2 regions of the Kocuria sp. BT304 genome follow, and region 1 is predicted to be linked to the other one. Evidence: riboswitches for the same ligand, from Rfam matches in the RefSeq annotation. Region 1 holds a riboswitch; the other holds the start of a gene.
The links. Region 1 has a riboswitch for thiamine pyrophosphate ahead of DNL27_RS06130 (bifunctional hydroxymethylpyrimidine kinase/phosphomethylpyrimidine kinase). Riboswitches for the same ligand answer to the same signal wherever they lie in the genome.

Region 1 (7,297 bases):
CGCCCAGGTTGGGGACGAGCGTGGTGAAGGGGTAGTCGGCGATCTTGGGCCGGGCCGCGCTCATGGCGGCGATCAGGCTGGACTTGCCGGCGGAGGGGAAGCCCACGAGCGCGATGTCCGCGATGGACTTCAGCTCGAGCTCCACCTCCTGCTCCTCGCCCGGGGTGCCGAGCAGCGCGAAGCCGGGGGCCTTGCGCTTGGGGGACGCGAGAGCCGCGTTGCCGCGCCCGCCCTGACCGCCCGCGGCCAGCACGTACTCGCTGCCCTCGCCGAGCAGGTCCGCGAGCACGTTGCCCTCGCGGTCCTTGACCACGGTGCCGTCCGGCACGGACAGCACGAGGTCCTGACCCTTGAAGCCGTGGCGCATGTCCCCCTTGCCGGGCTCCCCGTTGGGGGCCTTCTGGTGGGGCGCGTGGTGGAAGCCGAGCAGCGTGGTGGACTGCCCGTCCACGCGCAGGATCACGGAACCGCCGTCCCCGCCGTTGCCGCCGTCCGGCCCGCCCAGGGGCTTGAACTTCTCACGTTTGACGGACACGCAGCCGTGGCCGCCGTTGCCGCCCGTGGCGTGGACGATGACGCGATCAATAAAACTGGCCACGTGGCTCCTCGAGGTCGTGGTCGTCCGCGGCGCGGGCGGACCGGTGCTGTGCTCAAAAGACTAGAGGGTGAGCGCGTGACGCGCCCACCCTCCAGTGGTCGTCGCCACGTGGACGTGGCGGCGGGTGGACCCAGGGGTCCGAAGAATCTACTACTCGGCGGTCTGGATGTTGACCACGCGGCGGCCACGACGGGTGCCGAACTCGACGACACCGGCGGCCAGGGCGAACAGGGTGTCGTCCTTGCCGCGGCCCATGTTCAGGCCCGGGTGGAAGTGGGTCCCGCGCTGGCGGACGATGATCTCGCCGGCGTTGACGGACTGGCCGCCGAAGCGCTTGACACCCAGGTACTGGGCGTTGGAGTCACGGCCGTTGCGAGTGGAGCTCGCACCCTTCTTGTGTGCCATGGTGTGTGCCTACCTTCGTTGGAAATGTACGGGGGACCGGATCAGGCGTCGATGCCGGTGATCTTGACCGTGGTCAGCTCGGCGCGGAAACCCTGACGCTTCTTGTAGCCGGTCTTGTTCTTGTACTTCATGATCGAGATCTTGGGACCGCGCAGGTCCTCGATGATCTCGGCCGTGACCTTGACGTCGGCCAGGGTCTTGGAGTCGGAGGTGACCTTGTCCCCATCGACCAGCAGCAGCGCAGGAAGCTCTACGGTGCTGCCTGCCTCGCCGGCGACGCGGTCAAGGGTCACGAGGTCTCCTACGGAAACCTTCTCCTGGCGGCCGCCTGCGCGGACAATCGCGTACACCACTTGGGAACTCACTTCTCTCGACATCTATGGACTGCGTGTATTGGTCGGGTGCACTCCTGGAGGACTGCGAATGTCGAGACATCACGCCGCAGTGGTTCATGACCGACCGCATTCCGCGTGGCTATCGCATCAAAACAGGATGTTCACCCGAGTGTGCCGCTTTCCGTGCGCGTGGGAATGACTACGACGCACTCCGGTGTCCGGCACCGACAGCCCAGAGTACCTGATCCCCGGAAGTCACGCCACTCACGCGCCCTGCCCGCCGCGCTGCGCGGACTGGTCGAAGAACGCGAGTTCGAGCCGGCAGGCCCGCAGGTAGGCGCGTCGCATGGCCTCGCGGGTGGCGGGGTCCGCGCTCGACGCCGCCCGGTCCACGATCTCGCGCACGGCCTCCGTGGCGGCCTGGAAGGCGGGGTCCGCGTAGGTCTGCAGCCAGTCCGCGTACGGGTGCCCGTCCAGCCCCGCGGCCCGGGCCCGCGCCGAGAGCTCCGAGCCCACGTGGGCGTAGAGCCAGTAGCACGGCAGCACCGCAGCGGCCCCCACCGCGAAGCCGTCCTGTCCCGTGCGCGCGAGCAGGAAGTCCGCGTACGCGCTCGTGGTCTCCGAGGGCGGCAGCGGCTTCCGGTCCCCGAGCCGCGCGCGGTGCAGGGCGGACTCCCCCGTGACCACGGCGGCGGACGCGCTCGCGAACAGCTCACGGGAGTCCTCGTCCGGTGCGGAGGCGGCCAGCAGCGCCAGGGCCCGGGAGTAGAACTCGAGGTACTGCATGTCCTGGTCCAGGTAGAACTCGAACGCCTCCCGGTCCAGGGTGCCGTCCCCCAGGGCCACCACGAAGGGCAGCGCCGCGATCCGTTCCCGGACCGGAGCGCTCTCGTCCCACAGCTCGTCCGTGAACGGCCGCCCCTGCCCGGAGCCCAGCCCGGCGGCGTCCTCCGCGCACGCCCCGGCTAAGAAGGTGGGGTCCGTGACGAGGTCCTGGACGTGGTGGAAGTGGTGGACCGGGCCGTTGCCGTGGCCCACGTGCAGGGTGTCCGCCGCGCGCAGCGCCCCGCGCAGCCACTGGCGGGCGGTGTCGATGCCCTGCGCCCAGTCCCCCGTGCGGGCCACCACCGTGGCCACCGCGGAGGACAGCGAGCAGCCCGTGCCGTGCGTGTTGCGGGTGACCACGCGCGCTCCCGCGTACTGCGCGGCGGGTTCGGCCCGGCCGGGAACCACGAGGGCGTCCGGCGTGGTGTCCCCCGCGAGGTGCCCGCCCTTGACGAGCACGCGCGTGCCGAAGGTCTCCGCCACGGCACGGCCCTGCGCGAGGGCCTCGTCCCACGTGGTGGCCACGGGCCGTTCCGCGAGCACGGCCAGCTCGGGAAGGTTGGGGGTGATGAGGTCCGCGTGGTGCAGGATCCCGCGCAGGGCGTCCTCGGCGTCGGGCTCCAGCAGCCGGCCCCCGGCGGTGGCCACCATCACCGGGTCGATCACAACCACCGGGGCACGTCCGGCCGCCAGCCAGCGGCCCACGGTCTCGATGGTCTCCACCGAGCCGAGCATGCCCACCTTCACGGCGTCCAGCTCCACGTCCTGCGCCACGGCGTCCAGCTGCGCCTGGAGCACGGACACGGGCGGGGTGTGCACGTCCACCACGCCCCGGGTGTTCTGCGCGACCACCGCCGTGATCACGCTCAGCCCGTAGCCGCCCATCGCGGCGATCGACTTCAGGTCCGCGGCGTGGCCCGCGCCGCCGGTGGGATCCGTTCCGGCGATCGACAGGACGCGCGGGGCGGGGGCAGGAGACGTGGCGATCACGACATTCCCTTCGCTAGTTCGAGCTAGATCAGGTTCGACGGGTGTGTTCTCAGCCGCTGGGCGGCACCCCGTGTCCGTGCCCGATCATGCCACAGGAGCGCCCGGATTCCTCCGAGCGCTCCTGTGGCCGGGCCGTGCACGACGCCACACGGTGGCGGTCGTCGCGCGGGTCTCAGTCCGCCTTGGGGGTCATGGTGATGTCCTGGGCCTTCACGCCCACCCCCACGATGGTCGGCTGCCCGTCCGAGGGCGCCGTGCGCACCGCGGTGGCCTCGGCGGTGAAACGGCTCGCGGCCCCCGCCGACGCCTCGTACTCGCGCGTCTCCACGCTCGCGGTGCCCGGTGCGGCGGCGGGTGCCACCGCACGGCGTGAACCACGACGCCGCCTGGCCGGGGTGCTCGGGGCGGCCTGCCCCGCGGCACCCGGTGCGTTCTGACCGGCCGCGCTGGGCGCGGTCCCGGCACCACCGGAGCGGCTGCTGCCGGACTGGTCGCGCCCGGACTGGTCTCGTCCGGTCTTGTCGTCCTCGGACCGACCGCTCCCGGACTGGCGGTTGCCCGCCCCGCCGTTCCTGGACCGGCCGCCTCCGGACTGGTCCCGCTGGGTGTCGCTGTCCTGCCCCGCCCCTGACTTTCCGCCCTGGGAGTCCGAGGAGCGGTCGGCGTCCTCGGCGGAGCCGCGCGCGCCCGTGGCGGCGCCGGGGGCCGTGGCCACCCGGCGGCCGCGGCGCTGACGGCCCGCACCACCCGAACGGGACCCGGATCCGGAACGGTCGCCGCCGGAGGTCTCCTCGCCCGAAGTGTCCTCACCGGAGAACGCCGCGGAGAGCGAGTCAAGGGTTAGGGACTCCTGTGCCGTGCCACGGTCCTGGTGGCCCTGCGGGAGCTCGACGACCTCGCCGCCGATGGTCAGCTGCGAGGCGGCGCCGCCGTCCTGGCCCTGGGTGTGGTCCTCGCGGGAGGTCTCCTGCGACGAACCGCCATCCTCACCCTGCTGGGTGCGGCCACGGCTGCGCTTGCCCCGGCGCTTCTTGCGACGGCGTCCGCCCTCGGACTCGCCGTGGCTCTCGTCCCCGGGGCCTCCCGCCGCCTGGTGGTCTCGCGCGGAGTCCGCGGCACCGGACGCGCTGCCCGAGGACGCGGCCGCGTCCCGGGAACCGTGCTGGGCGGCGTCGTCCTCGTGCGAGGAGGCCGCGGCGATGGTGGCGAACGCGGTGCGCGCGGCCTCGTCCCGGGCCTGCTGCTCGTCCGGGCTCTTGGAGCGCGCGGGCGAGGGCTGCTTTTCCTGCGGCTGGTGCTGCTGCTTCTGGCGCGAGCGCTTGCGGTCGTTGCGGTTGCCGCGGTGGTCCGGGGCGGACGCGGTGGAGCGGCCCTTGAGCGGGTGGTCGTGGACCAGCACGCCGCGCCCGGCGCACTCCTCGCACGGCTCGGAGAACACCTCCAGCAGCCCCGTGCCCATGCGCTTGCGCGTCATCTGCACGAGACCCAGGGAGGTCACCTCCGCCACCTGGTGCTTGGTGCGGTCGCGGCCCAGGCACTCCACGAGCCGGCGCAGCACGAGGTCCCGGTTGGACTCCAGGACCATGTCGATGAAGTCCACCACGATGATCCCGCCGATGTCCCGCAGCCGCAGCTGGCGCACGATCTCCTCGGCGGCCTCGAGGTTGTTCTTGGTGACGGTCTCCTCGAGGTTGCCGCCGGAACCGGTGAACTTGCCCGTGTTGACGTCCACCACGGTCATGGCCTCGGTGCGGTCGATCACGAGCGAGCCGCCGGAGGGCAGGAACACCTTGCGCTCCAGCGCCTTCTGGATCTGCTCCTCCACGCGCATGTGCTCGAAGAGGTCCTCGTCCTCGGTCCAGCGCTGCAGCCGGTCCAGCAGGTCCGGGGCCACGTAGGTCACGTAGGCCTCGATGTTGTCCCACGCCTGCTCGCCCTGGACCACCATGGCGGTGAAGTCCTCGTTGAACACGTCCCGGACGGTCTTGATGGTGAGGTCCGGCTCGGCGTAGAGCAGCTCCGGGGCGAGGGTCTTGGTGGAGCCGGCCTTCTCCTGGATCTGCTCCCACTGCGAGCGCAGCCGGTTGATGTCGTTGGTCAGCTCGGTCTCGGACGCCCCCTCGGCGGCGGTGCGCACGATCACGCCCGCGCCCTCGGGCAGCCGGTCCTTGAGGATCTTCTTGAGCCGCTGGCGCTCGACGTCCGGGAGCTTGCGGGAGATCCCGGTCATGGAGCCGCCGGGCACGTACACGAGGTAGCGCCCGGGCAGGGAGACCTGGCTGGTGAGCCGGGCGCCCTTGTGGCCCACGGGGTCCTTGGTGACCTGCACGAGCACGGTGTCCCCGGACTTCAGGGCGTTCTCGATCTTGCGGGGCTTGTGCCCCATCTCGGCGGCGTCCCAGTCCACCTCGCCGGCGTAGAGCACGGCGTTGCGCCCGCGGCCGATGTCCACGAACGCGGCCTCCATGGACGGCAGCACGTTCTGCACCTTGCCCACGTACACGTTGCCGATCAGTGAGTCCTGCGTGGTGTGGGAGACGAAGTGCTCCGCGAGGATGCCGTCCTCGAGCACGCCGATCTGGATCCGGTCCTCTTTCTGGCGGACCAGCATGGTGCGCTCCACGGACTCGCGGCGCGCCAGGAACTCGGCCTCGGTGATCACGTGGCGGCGGCGGCCGAACTGGCGGGACTCGCGGCGGCGCTGGCGCTTGGCCTCGAGGCGCGTGGAGCCCTTGACCCCGGTGACCTCGTCGCTGCTGGTGCCCTCGGACGCACCGCGCGGGGCGCGCACCCGGGTCACGGAGCCGTCGGAGTCGTCCACGAGCTCCATGTCCTCGTCACCACGACGACGCCGTCGGCGCCGCTTGCTCGACACGCTCGCGTCGTCGTCCTCGTCGCGGTCCCCGCGGGCGGCCTCCCGCTCCTGGGCGGCCACGCGCAGCCGGGCCTTCTGGGCCTCGGCGGCACGGCGGATCTCGTCCGGGTCCGGCGCCCGGAACAGCAGGGACGCGCCCGGGCCGAAGGCCCCGAAGTCCTGCTGCGTGGGGGGCTCGGTGCCCTCCGCCGCCGGGGCGTCCTCGGCGGCGGGTGAGTCGGTGCTGTCGGCGGCGGCGCCGTCCTCGGACGCGGCGTTCTGCGGCTCGGGGGCCGACGAGGCGGCGGCCTCGTCCGAGCTGCTGCCCGCTGACTGCGCGGCGGCCGCGGCCGCGGTGTCCGGTGCCGTGGTGGACTCCTCCGGCGGCGTGACGGGCGCCGTGGGGAGCTCTCCGGCGTCGATGGCGGCCGCGATGGCGATGGCGTCGCTCGTGCCGTCGACCGGGGCCGCGGTGGCCTCCTCCTCGGAGGTGGCGTGCGGTGTCTCGGCGTCCGGGGCCGGTGCGTCCCCGTCCGTGGTCGGCGAGGTGCGGGTGCCCTGCGGGTCCTGCACGTCCTGGGCGGCGGGCTCGGTGCCCTGTGCGGCGGCGGGCTGCGCGGCGGCGTCGTCCTGCGGCGACGCGGTGGGGGTCTCACCCGTGGCGGACCCGGGGGTCAGTGCGGAGGTGTCCTGTTCAGGTTCCATGTGAAGTTGTGCTCCTGCTCGGGGCACCGTCCGCACCCGGGCCCGAGGTGTGCTCGGTCGGTCGAGCCGGTGTTCTCCACACGGCCGCCGGAAGTCGGTGTCGTACCCACGGGCGCGGCATGTGTCACGCGCGCCGTCCGCGGGCCGGCGGATGCCCGAGTCGCTGGGTCCGTGGGACCGCGAACTTGAACCGGTGCGGACGCGCTCGATCCTGTGAGAGCCGCGGGTCCGCTCCGATGGTGGTCGGTGCTCCTGCCGGGCCGGTGTCCTCGCGTGCGGGCGAGGGCCGACCACTGGCAGTATCTCACAGTCGTCGCCTGTCACCGCACATCCGGGTGGTCCACGCCACAGCCCGGCCGGTCGCGTCCCGGCCCACCTCGGGGTGCCCGCGATCCGCCCTGCACCGCGCCCGTCCATGCCCGTGGTCTACGATCGGGCGCGTGAGCTCTGCATCCCGACCCTCCCCCGCCGCCCCCTCCGACAGCCACGCCACGGCCCCCGACCGCCCCGCGGCCGACGCCGCCGTGGCACCCGTGACGCGCCCCGACCGCACGTGGGCCGTGCTGACGGTGGTCCTCTCGCTCG
Region 2 (7,297 bases), 1.0 Mb from region 1:
GCGGGGTCCTCGGGGCTCACGGCATTGCGGCGGGCAAGCTGCGCGAGCTGCGCCCCGTCCACCACGGTGTGCCCCGCAGAGTTCTTGTGCCCGGTGAGCGCGCCCTGCTCGATCCACCGCCGCACGGTGTCGTCGCTGACGCCCAGGAAGGTGGCCGCCTGGGCCACGCGGAGGAAGGTCATGGACACACCCTATCCGCAGCTGCGGTTCATAGGCACCAAGAGGACCGCAGATGCGGGGACAGTCCGTGGTCACGGGCTCGCGGCGTCGGCCTGGCGCCCTTCCGGCGCTGACTGGCGGAGCAAGTGCACGCAACGGCCCGGATGTCGACGTTTGCTCCGTTGGTGCACGCCCCCAGAAAACCGCCCACCTCTCACCTCCACCCCCGCGCAAGAACGGAGCAAACGCACCAGAACCGCTCAAATTCTGCATCTGCTCCGTTGTTGCGACCGCCGCCGGGCAGCACGACGGCGCCGCTCCCGGGCCTCCCCCGGAACGGCGCCGTCGATGCGTGTCACCGGGTGGTGCACCACCCCGCGCGGTGCACCTCTGGCGCTCACTCGTGGGAGAAGTTCGGCTTCCGCTTCTCCGTGAAGGCCGCCATGCCCTCCTTCTGGTCCGCAGTGGAGAACAGCCCGTGGAACACGCGGCGCTCGTACTGCAGGCCGGCGGCCAGGGTGGTCTCGTACGCGGTGTTCACCGTCTCCACGGCGTGCTGGGCCACCGGCTTGGACATGGAACCGATCTTCGCGGCGACCTCCAGCGCGGTGTCCATGAGGGAGTCGGCGGGAACCACGCGGGAGACGAGTCCGGAGCGCTCGGCCTCCTCAGCGTCCATCTGGCGGCCGGTGAGGATGAGGTCCATCGCCTTGGCCTTGCCCACCGCACGGGTGAGCCGCTGCGTGCCGCCCATACCGGGGATGACACCCAGGGTGATCTCCGGCTGCCCGAACTTGGCGGTGTCCGCGGCGATGATCATGTCGCACATCATGGCCGCCTCGCAGCCACCGCCCAGGGCGTAACCCGCGACCGCCGCGATCTTCGGCGTGCGCAGCCGGGCGAAGGTGTCCCACGCGGAGAAGAAGTCCTCGCGGTACATGTCCGAACCGGTCTTGGAGCCCATCTCCTTGATGTCCGCGCCCGCGGCGAACGCCTTCTCGGAGCCGGTCAGGACGATCGCGCCGATCTCCGGATCGCGGTCCAGGTCGGTGGCGGCCGCCACGAGCTCGGTCATGGTCTGCACGTTCAGCGCGTTCAGCGCCTTGGGGCGGTTCAGCGTGATCACGCCCACGCGTCCCTCACGGCGGACCAGGATGGTGTCGTAGGTGTTCTCAGTCATGTGACCAGCATCTCACGACGCCGCCCTGCCCCGCCTCACACACGGCGCGAACCGGAGCAGGCGCCGGCGCGGCGTCGTCGTCATCCGGCGGGTGGGACGTGACGTGCCGGAAACACACGGTCGCTAGCATGGCGGCATGCGTGAATTGCAGGCACAGATCATCGCCGAGCTCGGGGTGGCCCCGCAGATCGACCCGGAGGCGGAGGCGGCGCGGCGCGTCGACTTCCTGTGCGACTACCTCCGGGCGACGCACACCAGGGGCTTCGTGCTGGGCATCAGCGGCGGCGTGGACTCCACGCTCGCGGGGCGGCTCGCGCAACTGGCCGTGGAGAGGCTGCGCGAGGACGAGATCCCCGCGGAGTTCGTGGCCATGCGTCTGCCCTACCGCACCCAGCAGGACGAGGACGACGCGCAGGCCGCGCTCGCCTTCATCGAGCCGGACCGGGTGGTCACGTACGACGTCGCGCCGGCCGTCGACGGATTCGAGGCCGCCTACGCCGCCGCCACCGGTGAGCAGCTCAGCGACTTCACACGCGGCAACACCAAGGCCCGCGTGCGCATGACCGCGCAGTACGCGGTGGGCGGGGACCACAACCTGCTGGTGATCGGCACGGACCACGCGGCGGAGTCCATCACCGGGTTCTTCACCAAGTTCGGGGACGGCGGGGCGGACCTCCTGCCCCTGGCCGGGCTGAACAAGCGGCAGAACCGGCAGCTGCTGGAGTACCTGGGAGCCTCGGAGCAGCTGGTCGGGAAGGTGCCCACCGCGGACCTGCTCAACGACAACCCCGGCCGCACCGACGAGGACGAGCTGGGGCTCACCTACGAGAACATCGACGACTACCTCGAGGGCAAGGACGTCCCCGCGGAGGTCGCGGAGAAGCTGGAGCAGATCTTCCTGCGCTCCCGTCACAAGCGCACCGTGCCGGTCACCCCGGCGGACGCGTGGTGGCGGGAGGGCTGAACCCGCTCCCGTTCAGCGCCGACGCCGCCGAGCGGGTCGTGCCCGGCGGCGTCACTGATTGGGGGCCCCGGTGATGCGGGCCCTCAGCGCGTCGTGGAGTGCCATGGCACGGCTTCCGTTCCACGCGATCCGACCTCGCGACTGACACAGTTTCGGCCCCGGGAAGCGCCCGGCACATGACCTCCGCAACGACCACCGCAGGGGACGGAAGCCCCCGGTCCCTACGCCTCTGCGGCGTCGTTCCCGAACACCCGGGGTGACGCGCTGCGGTAGCGGCGGTTGCGGACCGCCAGGACACCGCCGGCCAGCACGGCCGCCAGGACCGAGGCGGTCAGCACGGCCACCTTGGCCTGGTCCCCGGCGTCCGCGGCCGGGTCGAAGCTGAGCTCCGAGATCAGCAGGGACACCGTGAACCCGATCCCGGCCAGCAGCGCGATCCCCACCAGGTCGATCCACCGGTAGGTCGGGTCCAGCTTGCGTCCGGTGAGCACGGTGGTGAGCCACGTGGCACCCATGATGCCCAGGGGCTTGCCCAGGACGAGGCCCGCGATGATGCCGAGCGTGACGGGGACGGCGAGCGCCGTCGTCAATCCGTCCCAGCCGCCCACCGCGACGCCCGCGGAGAAGAACGCGAAGACCGGCACCGCGAACCCGGCGGACAGTGGCCGGACGCGGTGCTCCAGGTGCTCGGCGAGCTCCACGGGCTCCCCGGAGGCCTTCCCCGCGAGGACGGGGACGACGAAACCGAGCAGGACACCCGCGACCGTGGCGTGGATCCCGGCCTCGTGCACCAGGGCCCACGTGATCACGGCCAGCGGCACCAGGATCGCCCAGGCGGCCCACGTGCGGTGCGCGAAGAAGCGCGGGAAGCGGTGCGCCAGGAGCCCGAACACGGCCAGCGGGACGAGCGCGAGGAGCAGCGGGAGCACGTGCACCTCGTCGGTGTAGAAGACCGCGATGATGGTGATGGCGAGCAGGTCGTCCACCACCGCGAGCGTCAGCAGGAACAGGCGGAGCGCGCTGGGCAGGTGCGAGCCCACGATCGCGAGGACGGCCACCGCGAACGCGATGTCCGTGGCGGTGGGGATCGCCCAACCGCCCAGGGTCTCGGGGCTGCCGAGGTTAACGCCCGCGTAGATCAGAGCCGGGACGACGACGCCGCCCACGGCCGCCGCGACCGGCACCGCCGCCTTCCCGAGGTCCCGCAGATCACCCGCGACGAACTCGCGCTTGAGCTCCAGGCCCACGAGGAAGAAGAACACGGCGAGCAGCCCGTCCGCGGCCCACGTCCCCAGGCTGAGGTCCAGGTGCCACGGCTCGTAGCCGACCTTCAGGTCCCGGAGGGCGAAGTAGCTCTCCACGAAGGGCGAGTTGGCCCAGACGATGGCGAGGACGGCGGCGACCACCAGGAGGATGCCGGCCACGGTCTCGCGGCGCAGGACGTCCTGGAGGCGGGAGAAGAGGCCGCCCGAGGGGTGGTCGGGCTCGCACGGGGGCTCAGGATGGTTGAAGAAACCGGGCTCCGAGACGAAGCCGGAGGGTTCTGCCTGCACCACGGTTCCCGGGGTTCCGGGCTCAACGTGGGCAGGGGTGGTGCTGTGGTGCGGGGGCATGGATCACTCCAGTGTCGACGGGCATCACGCTCATTACCGCCGACCAGACTTCCCGGCACACCAGCCAGCAAGGGTAGCAGTGCGCTTTTGGGCGGCGCACGCGGGGCGGCTGCCATGAGGCTGAGCGGCTCCGTCTACACTGGCCACCAGTGACACGGGGTGCCGCCACCCTCCCCGCCCACCGGGCGGGCAGACAGAGGACCGCAGCGGCTGAGATGACACCCGTCGAACCTGTCCAGTTAGTACTGGCGAAGGGATGTCACGGGGTTCCCGCTCGGGGGTGCACCGCTTTCTTCGCCGTGAGCCACAGGAGTGAGCATGCGGATCGAGAACATCATTGTCCTGGTCACCGGGGGAGCCCGCGGGCTCGGGGAGCACCTCAGCCGGGCGTTCGCGCGCGAGGGCGCGCGCGTCGTCGTGAACTACCACTCCAGCGAGGAGCGGGCCCGTGCGCTGGTCAGCGAACTCGGGGAGGACAGGGCACTCGCGGTCCAGGCGGATGTGACCGACGCCCAGCAGGTGCGGGACATGGTCTCCCGGGCCCGGGAGCACTTCAGCGCGCCGATCACGGTGGCGGTGAACAACGCCCTGGTGGACTTCAGCTTCAACGGCGATGCCCGCCCCACCCTGGACACCCTCACTGCGGAGAACCTGACCCAGCAGTTCGAGGGCGCCGTGGTGGGTGCCCTCAACGTGATGCAGGCGGTCACCCCGGGCATGGCGGAGGCCGGTGAGGGGCGCATCATCAACATCGGCACCAACCTCTTCCAGAACCCGGTGGTCCCCTACCACGACTACACCGCCGCGAAGGCCGCCCTGCTCTCCCTCACCCGCACCGCCGCCAAGGATCTGGGCCCGCAGGGCATCACGGTGAACATGATTTCCGGCGGCCTGCTGCGCACCACGGACGCGAGCGCCGCCACCCCGGACGAGGTCTTCGACTTCATTGCCGCCGGCACTCCCCTGGGCCGCGTGACCACCCCCGAGGAGTTCGCGGACACCGCCCTGTTCTTCGCCTCGGACTGGTCCCGCGGGGTCACCGGCCAGAACCTGGTGGTCGACGGCGGGCTGGTGATGGACTGACATGGCCGCCCCCTCTCCGCACGACGACGCCGCCCAGCCCGGTCCCGCGCGCACGGCACCTGCCGGGGGCGCGGCGTCGGCAACCACCCCCGAAGCCGGGCCGACGCTCGGGACGGCGGCTGCGGCGTCGTCGCCCACGACCGCACCGGCCCGCCGCCTCCACCTCAACGCGTTCCTCTACGGCGCCGGCCACCACCAGGCCGCGTGGCGCGCCCCGAACTCCTCGGTGCACCGCCTCACGGACATCACCTACTACGAGGAGCTCGCGCAGACCGCCGAGCACGGCCTGTTCGATGCCGTGTTCTTCGCGGACGGCCACAGCGTGGGCGACGTGTCCGGCGGACCCCACTGGTCGCTCGAACCGCTGACCGCGCTGTCCGCGATGGCGCGCGCCACCGAGCGCATCGGCCTGGTGTGCACGGTCTCCTCCACGTTCTTCACCCCGTTCCACGCGGCCCGGATGCTCGCGTCCCTGGACCACATCTCGGGCGGCCGGGCGGGCTGGAACGTGGTGACCTCCATGTGGGATGCGGAAGCCCGCAACCACGGCTACCGGGCCATGCCGCCCAAGGACGAGCGCTACGAGCGCGCCCGCGAGTTCGTGGAGGTGGCCCGCGCCCTGTGGGCCAGCTGGGACGAAGACGCCGTCACCGCGGACCCCGAGGGCCGGTGGGCGGACCCCTCCAAGCTGCACCGCCTGGACCACGAGGGCCGCCACTTCCTGGTGGACGGACCCCTCACGGTCCCGCGCTCCCCGCAGGGCGAGCCGGTGCTCTTCCAGGCCGGTGCGTCCGGCCCCGGCAAGGCCCTGGCCGGGGACTACGCGGAGGGGATCTACGCCGTGGCCTACGACCTCCCCGCCGCCCAGGAGTACTACTCCTCGGTCAAGGCAGAGGTCGCGCGGGCCGGGCGCGATCCGGAGTCCGTGGCCGTGATGCCCGGACTCGTGACCTATGTGGGCCGCACGCACGAGGAGGCGCAGGAGAAGCAGGACCGCGTGGACCGGCTGCTGCCCGTGGAGCAGTCCCTCGCGCAGCTCTCCACGTTCGTGGAGCAGGACTGCTCAGCCTGGGACCTGGACGCGCCCGTGCCCCCGCTGCCGCCCCTGGAGGAGTTCACCGGGCCGCAGGGCCGCTACGGGACCATCCTGCGGATCGTCGAGGCGGAGCACCCCACGGTCCGCCAGCTGCTCGGGCGCCTGGCCGCTGGCGGGGGCCACTGCACCATGGTGGGCACCCCGGAGTCGATTGCGGACCAAATGCAGGAGTGGCTGGAGAACGGCGGGGCGGACGGCTTCAACCTCATGCCATCCGTGCAGCCGGACTCGCTCGAGGACTTCGTGGACCTCGTGGTCCCCGAGCTGCAGCGCCGCGGCCTGTTCCGCACCGAGTACACCGCCACCACGCTGCGCGGTCACCTCACGCTGGGCTGACACCCGCCGCACGACGACGCCGCCGCGCCCCTTCCCGGGGGCCACAACCTCGCCAGCGCCCCCGCCCACATTCTTAAGTGCAGCTTTTGCCACTTTTCGGCCCCTGAGGGGCAAAACCTGCACTTAACCCTGGGGTGGGGGGCTTATTGCTGGGGCGGGGAGCCCGATCTTGGGGGGTGCAGGGTTCCGCGAGGGCGGCGGCGGTCCGGGGACGGGCGCGCGGGAGCCGGCCGTGCGGCGTCGTCGTCCGGCGGGGATGTCAGAGCAGGGGGCGCAGCGGGACCAGCAGGACCTCGGCAACGCGCGCCATGGGGTGACGGTCCCGCCAGCGCGGGGAGGTGAGCTCCTCGCAGTGCTCGCTGTCCGCGAGGAACACCTTCTCCATCTGCGCGGCGAAGTCCGGGTCCACGATCTCCACGTTGGTCTCGTAGTTGAAGGACAGGGAGAGGCGGTCCAGGTTGGCGGTGCCCACGGTGGACCACTCGCCGTCGATCGTGGCCGTCTTGGAGTGGATCATGCTCGCGGCGTACAGCAGGATGGTCACCCCGCCGCGCAGCAGCTGGCCGTAGAAGCCGCGCGACACCCAGTCCGCCAGGATGTGGTTGGAGTCCTTGGGGACCATGATCCGCACGTCCACCCCGCGGGCCGCGGCGTCCAGGAGGGTGTCGAGCACCTGCTGGTCCGGGATGAAGTACGGGGTGTTGATCCAGATGTGGTCCTGCGCCCGGTCGATCGCGTTCATGTACATCTCGCGGATGGGATACACGATCTGGATGGGCAGGTTGGCGTTGACCCGGACCTCCGGGTCCCAGCTCTTGGGCGGAACCCACTCGATGGCCGTGCCCGGCTCGCGGTCCTCGTTCCAC

Region 2: another riboswitch for thiamine pyrophosphate. It lies ahead of DNL27_RS01445 (3-oxoacyl-ACP reductase); the one in region 1 lies ahead of DNL27_RS06130 (bifunctional hydroxymethylpyrimidine kinase/phosphomethylpyrimidine kinase).

What each region holds. Positions count from the first base shown of each region.
Region 1 is NZ_CP030039.1:1,356,012-1,363,308, reverse strand. Features, by position in the region: gene obgE (GTPase ObgE) at 1-598, opposite strand, end outside; gene rpmA (50S ribosomal protein L27) at 749-1,003, opposite strand; gene rplU (50S ribosomal protein L21) at 1,045-1,356, opposite strand; gene DNL27_RS06130 (bifunctional hydroxymethylpyrimidine kinase/phosphomethylpyrimidine kinase) at 1,603-3,153, opposite strand; TPP riboswitch at 3,141-3,234, opposite strand; gene DNL27_RS06125 (Rne/Rng family ribonuclease) at 3,326-6,712, opposite strand; gene DNL27_RS06120 (vitamin K epoxide reductase family protein) at 7,153-7,297, shown strand, end outside.
Region 2 is NZ_CP030039.1:320,171-327,467, reverse strand. Features, by position in the region: gene DNL27_RS01465 (molybdopterin-binding protein) at 1-182, opposite strand, end outside; gene DNL27_RS01460 (enoyl-CoA hydratase) at 557-1,339, opposite strand; gene nadE (ammonia-dependent NAD(+) synthetase) at 1,476-2,303, shown strand; gene nhaA (Na+/H+ antiporter NhaA) at 2,525-3,916, opposite strand; TPP riboswitch at 4,062-4,190, shown strand; gene DNL27_RS01445 (3-oxoacyl-ACP reductase) at 4,235-4,999, shown strand; gene DNL27_RS01440 (LLM class flavin-dependent oxidoreductase) at 5,001-6,431, shown strand; gene DNL27_RS01435 (phosphatidylserine/phosphatidylglycerophosphate/cardiolipin synthase family protein) at 6,691-7,297, opposite strand, start outside.